Regions from separate parts of the Paenibacillus sp. FSL R5-0887 genome, predicted to be linked through region 3. Evidence: riboswitches for the same ligand, from Rfam matches in the RefSeq annotation. Region 3 holds a riboswitch; each other region holds the start of a gene.
What was found. A riboswitch is a leader RNA that binds a small molecule or an ion and turns the genes downstream of it on or off. The one in region 3 is predicted to bind thiamine pyrophosphate.
Positions count from the first base shown of each region.

Region 1: another riboswitch for thiamine pyrophosphate. It lies ahead of MKY14_RS00345 (thiamine phosphate synthase); the one in region 3 lies ahead of MKY14_RS03705 (ABC transporter ATP-binding protein).
Region 2: another riboswitch for thiamine pyrophosphate. It lies ahead of thiC (phosphomethylpyrimidine synthase ThiC); the one in region 3 lies ahead of MKY14_RS03705 (ABC transporter ATP-binding protein).
Region 4: another riboswitch for thiamine pyrophosphate. It lies ahead of MKY14_RS25295 (ABC transporter substrate-binding protein); the one in region 3 lies ahead of MKY14_RS03705 (ABC transporter ATP-binding protein).

Region 1 is NZ_JBBOCE010000001.1:78,899-82,037, reverse strand. It holds gene thiH (2-iminoacetate synthase ThiH) at 1-116, opposite strand, end outside; gene MKY14_RS00355 (thiazole synthase) at 150-917, opposite strand; gene thiS (sulfur carrier protein ThiS) at 973-1,176, opposite strand; gene MKY14_RS00345 (thiamine phosphate synthase) at 1,215-1,820, opposite strand; TPP riboswitch at 1,934-2,035, opposite strand; gene MKY14_RS00340 (SDR family oxidoreductase) at 2,123-2,995, opposite strand.
Region 2 is NZ_JBBOCE010000002.1:2,817,596-2,820,734, reverse strand. It holds gene thiC (phosphomethylpyrimidine synthase ThiC) at 1-1,521, opposite strand, end outside; TPP riboswitch at 1,625-1,734, opposite strand; gene MKY14_RS30380 (beta-galactosidase) at 1,806-3,139, opposite strand, start outside.
Region 3 is NZ_JBBOCE010000001.1:822,526-825,664, forward strand. It holds gene MKY14_RS03700 (ABC transporter permease) at 1-415, opposite strand, end outside; gene MKY14_RS03705 (ABC transporter ATP-binding protein) at 396-1,091, opposite strand; TPP riboswitch at 1,290-1,393, opposite strand; gene MKY14_RS03710 (amino acid ABC transporter substrate-binding protein) at 1,616-2,452, shown strand; gene MKY14_RS03715 (amino acid ABC transporter permease) at 2,506-3,139, shown strand, end outside.
Region 4 is NZ_JBBOCE010000002.1:1,672,426-1,675,564, forward strand. It holds gene MKY14_RS25290 (hypothetical protein) at 1-1,303, shown strand, start outside; TPP riboswitch at 1,462-1,572, shown strand; gene MKY14_RS25295 (ABC transporter substrate-binding protein) at 1,734-2,783, shown strand; gene MKY14_RS25300 (thiamine-binding protein) at 2,862-3,139, shown strand, end outside.

The sequences.
Region 1 (3,139 bases), 740 kb from region 3:
TTTTCGTTCAGCTTGTCTTTTCCAAGCGCCCGCTTAACGTCATCCTCCCGGAACTCCTTCCACAGCTGCTCATAAGGATACTGCTCCAAGCGGGCCAGTGTGTCAAAAAAGCTCATGCTAATCTTCCCTCCTTTCGTGACCTATCAAATTCAGTTCAAAAATCCAGTCAACGGTGACGAAGCAAAAGCAACTTCTTCTACAGGACCGAGTCCTGCCAAATAAGCTTTGCGGCCAGCGGCTATCGCCTCGCGGAACGCTTCCGCCATGACGAGCGGATTACGTGCCGTTGCAATAGCCGTATTAAGCAGAACAGCAGCGGCCCCCATCTCCATTGCTTCCGCCGCTTCCGAGGGCTTGCCAATTCCGGCGTCTACAATAATCGGCAAATTCACTTCTTCAATAAGAATACGCACAAGCTCCTTAGTGCGCAGGCCGCGATTCGTCCCGATCGGCGCACCAAGCGGCATCACAGCAGCAGCACCGGCATCTCTCAGACGTAAAGCAGCCGAAAGGTCCGGACTCATATAAGGCAGTACTACAAAACCCTCCGCTGCTAAAATCTCTGTAGCTCGTATGGTCTCCAGATTATCTGGAAGCAGGTATTTCTGATCATTGATCACTTCGATCTTGACCCAGTTCCCCAGTCCCGCAGCTCTTGCTAATCTTGCAATACGGACTGCCTCTTCCGCTGTACGCGCTCCTGAGGTATTAGGCAGAAGAGTCATGTGACCGGGAATGTGGTTCATGATATTTTCTGCTCCACCTTGCGGGTCCACTCGGCGAAGCGCTACAGTAATCACCTGAGAACCAGAGCTTGCGATCACTTCGGGGATCAACGTATTCCGGCTATATTTTCCGGTTCCGATAAATAATCTACTGGTTAATTCGATGCCGCCAATATGTAACGGGTCATGCATGAAATTACCTCCCTTTGGTTCGTATAAATTTCTCAAAATTCTATACCGCTCCATCTCAACCCCCACCAACAAAGTGCACCAGTTCCAAACGATCATCCTCGCTCAGAGCAGTACTTTCATAATTCTCCTTACTGACAATTTCTCCATTCAGCTCAATGATCATCAGACGACCCGACCACTCAGGAAGACTGATCAAATCAGCTATAGTTTGAATACCACCAGAACACTCTGCGGATTTCCCGTTAATCAACAGCTTCATTCTGAATCACCCCCTTCGCCCATGCTGTTACCTCCAGGCTATGAATGAACCGCCTTATGAATAGCTTTGGCGGCCTCATAAGGATCATCCGCTCCGCAAATACCGGACATCACAGCAACTCCTGCCGCACCTTGTCTAATGATCTGCGCCGCATTAGCGGGGCTAATTCCTCCAATCGCAATTACAGGAATAGAGCTGGTCTCCACCGTTTCTGCAAGCAGCTCTAACCCACGTGCGGGCAGCCCTAACTTGCTATCCGAGGGAAATACATGACCAAACAAGCAATAATCAGCTCCCTGCTCTGAGGCATTCGCCGCTTCTTCCGGAGAATGAACCGATCTCCCCAGCCGAAGCTGAGGTGCAATTCGCCGGGCTGTAACCGGACTCAGACTGTGCCAAGCCAACTGAACCCCCGCGGCACCAGCTGCCAATGCTACATCGATCCGGTCGTTGATTATCAGTTTGGTAGCGGGCATACCGGCAGCCAACAGCTGCTGTGCCGCAGCGAGCAGTTCGCATGCAGGACATTGCTTATCTCTCAGGTGAATATAATCGACCCATGTCTGCACCGTGACAGCTAGTTCAACAAAATGTCTCAGCTGTAGCTTGCCGTCTGATATTAGATGGATCTCAGCTTGCAACATCACGATCTCCTCTCTCACTTCCCTGTAGGTCAGTAAAAAACAAAAAAACTGCCCCCCGTAAGGAAGGCAGTCAGAATCTGTATATAGACGGCACTACAAATAGCCCGACAACAGAAATTCGTTCTCCACTTCCCTACGCTGGTCTTAACCAGATCAGGTTCAAAGGGTCCGGAAATCCATTCCGTCTCAGCCAATCGGCACCCCTAGTGACATAAATATACAATTTTAAAATGCTAACGTGGTTTATAGTAACATATTTTTTTATTGAAATACACCCATTTATTCACATTAGCTGTACTGATCTAACCGTTTACTACCTCGCCACCATTTACATGAATAACCTGTCCAGTCACATAACTGGAATCGTCAGAGGCCAGATATACATAGGCTGGTGCCAGCTCTTCTGGTTGTCCAGGCCGTTTCATAGGCTGTGTACCTCCAAACTCGCTAACCTGTTTTGCATCAAAGGTAGAGGGAATCAGCGGTGTCCAGATTGGACCTGGTGCAACACCGTTTACCCGTATGCCCTTCTCTGCCAGATTCGTGGACAAGGATCGTGTGAAGCTAAGAATAGCTCCTTTAGTTGATGAATAGTCCAGCAGCTGCGGGCTTCCGCGATAAGCGGTAATTGAAGTTGTATTTATAATTGTAGATCCTGCTTTTAAATGAGGCATAGCTGCTTTTGTTAAATAGAACATCGCAAATATATTCGTACGGAAAGTACGCTCAAGCTGCTCGGAAGTAATATCCTCGATCTTAGCTTGCGGATGTTGCTCTGCCGCGTTATTGATGAGAATATCAAGCTTTCCTAAGCCCTCCACCGTCTGTTTAATAAGATCCTTACAGAATTTCTCGTCACCGATATCACCTGGAATTAGGATACATTTGCGGCCTTCCTGCTCGACCTGACGTTTAGTTTCCTCTGCATCTGAGTGTTCATTAAGATATGAAATGACCACATCAGCGCCTTCTTTAGCAAAAAGCACAGCAACTGCACGCCCAATTCCGCTGTCTCCACCGGTAATTAACGCCGCCTTGTCTTGCAGTTTACCTGCTGCTTTATAATTTGCCGGCTCGTATTTGGGCAGCGGCGTCATTTCACTCTCAATCCCTGGCTGATGATGCTGCTCCTGTGGGGGTAAGGTTTTTGTAGCTTGTTTATTGTTGCCTGACATCTTCCCTATCTCCTCTCGTTAAGCAAATTGATAGTTAACTGATCGTCTTAGGATGGCACAACTATGCACGTTTATACGCTGGGTTTGTCATTTTCTTAAATCGCTTTACGAATCTTACTTACCACAATGAAAGTAGATATAAAC
Region 2 (3,139 bases), on a different contig from region 3:
ACGCCAACGAAATTCAAAACGGGCTTTCGAAAGAGCATTATCCCGGTCTTGTGCTCCTTTATGCCCTTTCGCCAAATCTGCGGCATGAGCCGCTATTTTATAAGTAATGACCCCTATACGTACATCTTCCTTATTAGGCAGGCCAAGATGTTCCTTCGGAGTTACGTAACATAACATAGCTGTACCGAACCAACCAATCATCGCTGCACCTATAGCAGAGGTAATATGATCATAACCAGGCGCAATATCTGTAGTCAGTGGACCTAATGTATAAAAAGGGGCTTCGTTACAAGTTTCAAGTTGCTTATCCATATTCTCTTTAATCAAGTGCATCGGCACATGTCCTGGACCCTCTACCATCACCTGTACATCATGACTCCAAGCTATAGCTGTTAATTCACCTAACGTCTCTAACTCGGCAAATTGTGCTTCATCATTCGCATCAGCAATCGAACCCGGACGTAATCCATCGCCTAGGGAAAAAGAAACATCGTACAGCTTCATGATTTCACATATCTCTTCAAAATGTGTATATAAAAAGTTCTCTTGATGATGCGCAAGACACCATGCCGCCATGATGGAGCCACCTCTTGAAACAATGCCTGTCATACGTTGTGCAGTCAACGGGATATAACGAAGCAGAACCCCCGCATGAATGGTAAAATAATCAACCCCTTGCTCCGCTTGCTCAATGAGCGTATCACGGTATACTTCCCACGTTAAATCTTCCGCTTTCCCATTCACTTTTTCCAACGCTTGATAGATAGGCACCGTTCCAATAGGAACAGGAGAATTACGGATGATCCACTCGCGTGTCGTATGAATGTTTTTACCTGTTGAGAGATCCATTATATTATCTGCACCCCAGCGGGTGGCCCATCTCATCTTCTCTACCTCTTCCTCTATGGATGAGGATACTGCGGAATTTCCTATATTGGCATTGATCTTCACTAAAAAATTGCGTCCAATAATCATTGGTTCACTCTCTGGATGATTGATATTCGCTGGAATGATGGCGCGGCCGCGGGCTACTTCATCTCTTACAAATTCCGGTGCCACATTCTCACGAATCGCAACGTATTCCATTTCCGAAGTAATAATCCCTTTGCGTGCATAATGCATTTGAGAGACATTACGCCCCTTTTTCGCTCGCAAAGGTTTTCTATGGAGCGCTGGAAACACTTCCGCCACAGCTTTTCCCGTTGCATTCCCGTTATCTTCAGGCTTCATGGTTCTTCCTTCGTACGCTTCCGCATCCCCTCGTTCCTCAATCCAGCTTAGACGATTGGGCTCTAACCCCTGACGAATATCAGTATGAATATTAGCATCCGTGTAAGCCCCGCTTGTGTCATAGACATGAATTGGGGCATTCTCCTCTTCGCCGTCTATGCCCGCAGTTGGACTAAGTGAGATCTCCCGCATAGGCACCTGAATATCAGGCCGTGAACCCTTTACATACACTTTTTGACTTGCTGGAAAAGCTGATAGATTGATTGGATCGTTGTTCAATTCGCTTGTCATCTCAATTCCTCCTATAAGGTGATTTGATCAAGCGGAGACGGTCTACTCCCCCACAAATAGAAAAGGCCACATCTGTATAAGATGCGGCCTTAGAGTAGACAAATAGAAATAGAACTCCATTTCCTCCGCTGGCATTATCCAGATCAGGTTTGACGGTCGATAGTTATAACTATCCTCTCAGCCTGGTCCCACCAAGCTCCCGTGACTATATAATTGCTACTTCAAAGTATAACCGAAAAGAGAAAATTATCCAAATCTACTCAAATGTGAGATCAATGTATACGTTAGTTTAACACCAATACCCCAAATCCTTCCAGAAGCACCTCGCCCGACAATGTTGTGCCGCTCAGTAAATCTGTTTTGGTCTCATGAAGATGGATCGTGACAGGAGTCTCACTATAATTAAGCAAAAAAGCATAACTGGAAGAAGCTCCGGTACGGACTTGCAGTTCTACCTCTTCTGGGAGCTCCAGCCAATCTGCTGGTGATTGTAGATCAATTAAATTTATGATCTCAGCCGCTGCCTGTTCATTAAATACGGCTCCGTAATACCAAACCTCACCCTTGCCGCGACGATTTCTAGTTACCGCCGGTTTTCCCGCATAATAATCAGAGGCGTAGACCGCCATCACTTCAACCGAAGCTTCCTCTATTTTGAGAATATCATTAAAGTCATCTGCTCCTGTAACGACTTCGGTCACGCCCGACCAGCTAATTGTTGTTGGCTGACGACTGCCCTTAACCATTGTGAATTCTTCAACTGTGATCCCGCATAGATCCTTAGCAGCACCTGGGAAAGGACGCATATAACATTGTCCGCGCTCATCCTTATAGCCGGTTCTACAGCCGAAGATCAGTTTGCCGCCTTGCTGAACATATTCATCCAGCAGTGCTGCTGTCTCATCTGTCATAATCGCTGGGTGAGGATAGATAAGCACGTCGTACCTTGCAAGCTCCTCCAGCGTTGTTTTTTTGCGTAAATAGAGTACGTCATTCGGGATATGCTTCCGCTGAAGCGCCTTGTACCACTCCTTATTGCTCTTCCACATAAACGGGCCATGCCAAACATCGTATTCTCCATCCCACTCATTGTCATAATCACGAACAATAGCAATGTTAGCCTGATTACGAGTACCGACAAACGCATGACCTGCTGCTGCCAGCTCCTGACCGATCTGCCCCGCTTCCCGCACTCTCCGGTTAGGCTGATTATGATAGTCATTGATTCCATGCCAATAAATTTCATTGCCCATCGTAGCTGTCCGCCAGCGGAAATATAACACCATATCTGCTCCATGAGCGATCGACTGATAGGTCCATAACCGCATCTGCCCGGGCTTTGGAGAAGGCATATCCATCCGGTTCACCCAGCCACCCGGGCCCGACTGCTGCTCCATAATGCAGAAATTCGGGGATATCGAACGAACAACAGATAACGACAGTCCCCAGCCTCTATCATTCAGCGGATTCCGCTCATTCGGGTCATAAAAAATAGTAGAGAACTGAGGATAGGAATCATAGCTGAAGAAATCCAACAGTTCATCCGTCATTTCATGGCTATCGAGATGCCCGAACAGACCGTTCGTGGTTACCCACTGCTTAGGGGCAAGTTTACGGA
Region 3 (3,139 bases):
GAAAAAAAGCCGTCAAAAACACCACAGCCACTTTGCTCCACAGCGTATATCCGAACCACATAATAAAAATGGGGGATAGCGCAATTAATGGGACCGTCTGGCTAATGATAAGGAAGGGATAGATGGCCTTTTCTACGGGGCGAAACAGGAACATTCCAATGCCCAGCAATACACCAAAAATCACAGAAAGGACAAAACCCACCAGTATCTCCTGTAACGTCGCCAATAAATGCTGTCCAAATAATAATTGCCTGTGCTCGATCAATGCGATGCCAATAGATGAAGGTGCAGGGAGAATAAAGGCTGGAATCAAGTGAAGGCGAACAGCTGACTCCCAGATTACAAGAATGAGCAGTACCAGAAGAAGGAAGGGACCATAGTTGTCTAGATGTTTTTTAAAAGGTATAGGTTGCATGCAATCTTCGCTCCAACTCTGCCCGTAGTGCTATAAACCGGGGTTCATAGTTCATCTTATAATGTCTTGGTTTTGGTAGATCGACATTGATCTCCTGTAATTCGCTGTGCGTACCGCCAGATAATAAATAAATCCGGTCACTGAGCAATAGTGCTTCTTCCAGATCATGAGTGATGAGCATAATCGTCTGATTCAGTTCACCCCATAACTCCAACAGCCAACGGTGTATCTCACGTTTGGTCATGGCATCGAGAGCGCCAAAGGGCTCATCCAGCAGCATAAGACCACTTCCGTCTCCAGCCACTAAGGTGCGCAGAAATGCTACTCGCTGTTTCATACCTCCCGAAAGTTCATGGGGATAAGCCTTCTCTACATCTGTTAAGCCGAAGCGGGCCAACATTTCCCGAATCTGAGTGATCGTTTTCTGTTTACTAAATCTGGGCTTGATCTCCCAGGGCAAAAGGCAGTTGTCGAGCACCGTTCTCCAAGGCAGCAATAAATCCTGCTGAGGCATATAAGCGATCTGACCTAAACGACTAGCGGTTGAGGGGAGCGTAGGGAGTTTTATTTTTCCATGAGTAGGTTCGAGTAAACCGGCAACCGTTTTGAAAAATGTGCTTTTCCCGCATCCGCTAGCACCTACTACGGAGACGAATTCCCCTTGCCTGATATCCATGGATAGATTTGCGAATACAGGGGGTTGTTCAGTTTCCGGAAAAGAGTAGGTTAGGCCTTGAATAGATAAAATGGTCGTGATGATCTAACCTCCTAATATTTTTGTGGAGCGTCTAAACAAATAAAGACCCATCCATTTCCAGAGGAAATGAATGGGTCAAAAAGTTCATTCTGCATAATAACACTTAACATGCTTGATGAAAATTCTGCTCCACTTCCCTCCGCTGGTATGATCCAGATCAGGTTCCAAGGGTCCGGAGCTTGAAGCTCCGTCTCAGTCGGCCGACTCCCCTAGTGAAATAACAGGTCCATATTAATTTGTTTATAAATATACCATATCTTTCTGAGAAGTAAAGAGAGAAAGAAGTGAAGGATTAATCCAAGATTGGGTAAGATATAAGTAGAAATCTAGTTAATATTACAATTCCGATGTATATAATCGGAAAAAAGTATTGACGATCATGTGATGGCAGTGTACTATTCAATTTACCGGAAAAAAACCGGATAGAGAGAGGGGATTTAATAATGAAAAAATGGAGTTTAACTATTATATTGGCGTTAACCGTGGTTCTTGTAGCGGCTTGCGGCAATAATTCGAATACCAATACGGCTGCTGAACCAACAGCTGGAACGAATGGTGGAGCAGCATCTTCAGCGCAAAACAGTTTGGAGGCTGTGAAGGCCAGCGGCAAATTGCGGATAGGTACAGAAGGGACTTATGCACCTTTTACTTATCATGACACTGCGGGGAAATTGACGGGTTTTGACGTGGAAATTGCCGAAGAAGTAGCCAAACGTTTAGGTGTTGAAGCTGAATTTTTTGAAACTCAGTGGGATGGTATTTTTGCTGGGATGGATGCGAAACGGTTTGATGTCATTTTTAATGAAGTTTCCATTAACGAAGATCGCAAAGTGAAGTATGATTTCTCTGAACCCTATATTGTATCCAAGGCAGTATTGATCGTGAGCGAAAACAATGAGGATATTAAGACCTTTGCTGATCTAAAGGGTAAAAAAGCCGGACAATCCCTGACCAGTAACTTATCCGACATCGCTCGTGAGAACGGTGCTGAAATCGTAGCTACGGACGGTTTCAATCAAGCGATGGACCTGCTGACTTCGGGACGTATTGATGCAACTGTGAATGATGGCTTGTCTTATCTGGATCTGAAAAAACAAAAACCAGATGCAAAAATTAAAGTGGTTGATGAGATTCCTGAAGGCTCACAAAGTGCCGCGGTATTCCTGAAAGGCAATGATGAGCTGGTGAATGCGGTCAGTGATGCGATTAAAGAGATGAAAAGTGATGGAACGTACTTGAAAATTTCCGAGAAATACTTTGGAGCTGACGTTTCAAAATAATACAAGGCTAGCAAGGCTAATTAAGCCTAGAAGCTAAAAAGGATGTCTGAATAATGGATGACCGCAAAATACAAATTTTCTTAGATACACTGCTACCCCTGCTTAAAGCCGGGGTGGCTTTTACCATTCCGTTGGCGCTACTTTCCTTTGTGCTTGGATTGATTTTGGCGATCCTAACCGCGTTGGCACGTCTTTCACCGTGGGTAATTCCGAAGCTAATCGCCCGTTTTTATGTATGGGTCATTCGGGGAACCCCGTTGTTAGTGCAGCTATTTATTATATTTTATGGTTTGCCGGCTGTTGGTATTGTACTCGACCCTTTCATTGCCGCCACCATTGGATTTACCCTTAGCGTAGGGGCTTATTCATCGGAAATCGTACGCGCTGCTATCCTGTCGATACATAAAGGCCAGTGGGAAGCTGCCTTCTCAGTCGGGATGACTCGTGGGCAGGCTCTGCGCCGCGTAATTCTGCCACAAGCTGCACGCGTTTCTGTACCGCCGTTATCCAATTCTTTTATTAGCTTGGTCAAAGATACATCGCTTGCAGCGATCATCACCTATACGGAGATGTTTAGAACTGCTCAGCAGGTAGCCTCTACCACTTATGAGCCTCTGCTGGTATACTCCGAAGCAGGATTGTTTTATTTAGTGTTCTGTTCTGTGCTGTCGGCGCTGCAAAATTACT
Region 4 (3,139 bases), on a different contig from region 3:
TGAAGCTGCCTATTACGGAGATGGCTACTGTGTTTCCCATGAACGAATGGAGCGCACCTATTTACCGTTTGCTGCACATGTCCTTTTTCCACGCAGGAAGGATGCCGACTCGTTTCGCCGTTTTTCCAGAGTAAATAATCTCGACTGCATTCTGGAGATTCCGCAGCAATCTATATTTTTCAAAATTCTCTCGACGGATATATTCATATGCCCTTTTCAGCTTGGATTCGTGACGATACGTGTCCAGCTGGAGGGGGATTCAATTCCCTTTAGTATTGCCCTAGAATTCGCAGATCGTTTCCGTGCGCTAGAGAATACCTTCATACAGGATGATTACACTTATATTCATTGCGGGGAACAGACCTATGAGATGGTAGAGGATTTTGTCTTCCGAAATTTGGTGGATGGACTGGAGCCATATCTGGATCAATCGGATATCAATGGGGCTTATTTCGAGACCCTTCCTTTTTTCGTAGATGAAAGAATGCAGGTGCAAGCTTTTTATGGCTTTCAGAATGAAGAAAGCTCTGATGAGATTAGTGTAAATCTGCGCTATCGTGCCTCACAGCTTGATGGAATTGATCTGAACGGAAAGCCCTATGCCAGTGCCAGCGATCCAGCATATATTGCGAACTATTGTCATGAACACTCCTATAATCGCTGGGGTCCAGACACGTATTATATGATGAATGAGCAGACCTTTTGCTGCATGACCCGCGCTGAACAGGAGATTGCTGTTAGTCTAGCCAACCAGATGTACGGGCAATATTATTACGGATTTTTACTCAATATTTTCCACAAAATCGTTCTGCTAAAGCTAGCCAATATGCACTCCCGACTTCGGATTAATCATGATTATGAGGAAATAGACAATCTAATCTACTCCATTAATAAGTTCTCGGCAAAGTTCTACTTCTTGGAGTTGATTTCCCAGTCGCAGGGCCGGGAGATATTTCTTCAGCTGCGTAAAGTATACGGAAACGATGCTTTGTTCGAGGAAGTGAAAGAAACCTTAAATGACCTGTTTCAGTATCAGGATAAGTTTCAATCCAAGCGACGGGATAATCTGCTGATGATTCTTACTGTATTTACGGTAGTAAGCGGGATTTACGGCATGAATCAGGTCATTGACGATCTGGATGGAAAGATTCAATGGAGTAAAATGATTGGTTATTCTCCCTTTGAATTTCTTGCCCTCTTCGTGATCATGAGCGGGATTCTGATCAGCGTTGTCCTCACGCTAGGGGCGCTGGTTAGTGAGCTTAAACGGCGTCACCGCAAGAAATATAAAGATCTAGACTAGCAAAAAAGAAACTACTGGATTGGAAAAATTCAGGAGTGCACTACTAGACATTCCGAGTACAGCCGTCTATAATACACCGTATGCGAGAAATATAAGATATAAAGTATGGGTACAAAACTTATGCTTACTTATATTGCACATAGAAATACCCGTTAACTTCATAGAACCAGGGGTGCTGGAATTGGCCGGCTGAGATTGTATCCCACAAGATACTGACCCTTATACCTGATCTGGATAATGCCAGCGTAGGAATCGCCAATTGGTTCTGGTCCCTGTGACCTTAACTAACCTTGCGCCAAGCCAGCGTCCCGATCACTCGGGGCGCTTTTTTTGTAAGATCACTAAAAGATGTAGAAAAACGTACATACTACAACTTACGGTTCATGTTGTGAAGACGGGATTCTTGTAACCTTAAAGGAGAGAAGAAGACATGCACCTTAAAAAAGCACTTACGTTGTGCCTCACCTGTGTACTCATTCTTGCCATTGCCGGATGCGGCAGCAACAATGGGAATACAGCCGGAAACAAAGCAAATGCTACTGATCCAACTGCTTCGGCTGGGACGGATGCTCCAAAAGAGCTCACCAAAGTTAAAGTCGCACTCGACTGGACACCGAACACAAATCATACCGGTCTATACGTAGCTAAGGATCTTGGTTACTACGCTGAAGAAGGTCTGGACGTCGAGATCGTTCAGCCAGGCGCAGCGGGTTCTGATACTATGGTTACTTCTGGCGAAGCCGCATTTGGCATCAGCGCCCAAGAAGGATTAACGCTAGCCCGTCTACAAGGCGTGCCCCTTGTCTCGATAGCAGCTATTATTCAGCATAATACGTCGGGATTCGCTGCTCCAGTAGATCGCAATATTAAATCACCAAAGGATTTTGAAGGTAAAACCTACGGAGGCTGGGGCTCACCGGCCGAAGAAGCAGCCATGAAAGCTATCATGGATCCTGAAGGTGGCGATGTGAAAAAGGTGAAGCTGATCAGTATCGGTGAAGCTGATTATTTTACCGCCGTCAAACGTGACATTGATTTCGCCTGGATTTTCTACGCTTGGACTGGTGTTGAGGCTGAGTTGCGTGGCGAGCCATTGGATATGCTGTACTTAAAGGATTATGCGCCGCAGCTCGATTATTACACGCCTGTGCTGACGACGAGTGAGAAGCAAATTGCAGATCATCCTGATCTGGTGAAGGCCTTCATGAAAGCCACATCAAAAGGTTATCAATATGCCATAGATCATCCGGAAGAGGCTGCCGGTATGTTATCGAAGGCCGTTCCTGACCTGGACGCCGACCTTGTCCTAGCTAGCCAAAAATGGCTTAGCCCAAAATACAAGGACGATGCTGCCCGCTGGGGCGAGCAAAAAACCGAGGTCTGGCAAAATTACGGCGACTGGATGTATGATCTGAAGTTGCTGGATAAACCGCTGGATGCTGCTAGTGCATTCAGTAATGATTTTTTACCGGCGGAGTAAACAACAATTGTAATGAATTACTTCGTTATCAAAGTTGGCTTTTTGAACTTACCTTATAAAATGAGAGGATTGATTATTGTGGCTAACACCCTACTAAGCATTCAAGTAATTCCAAAAACTCCGAACAATGAGGATTCCATCCCATACGTAGATAAAGCGATTGAGGTCATTCAGAAATCCGGCGTTAAACATCAAGTGAATCCACTGGAAACCACAATGGAAGGTGAGCTTAGCGAGCTGCTGGAGGTTGTGCGTCAGATGCAGGAGGCGTTGATCGAAGCAGGCAGTCCAAGCGTAATTTCGCAGATCAAAATCGCTCATAATCCTAACGGAATCAGCATGGATAAATTGACGGA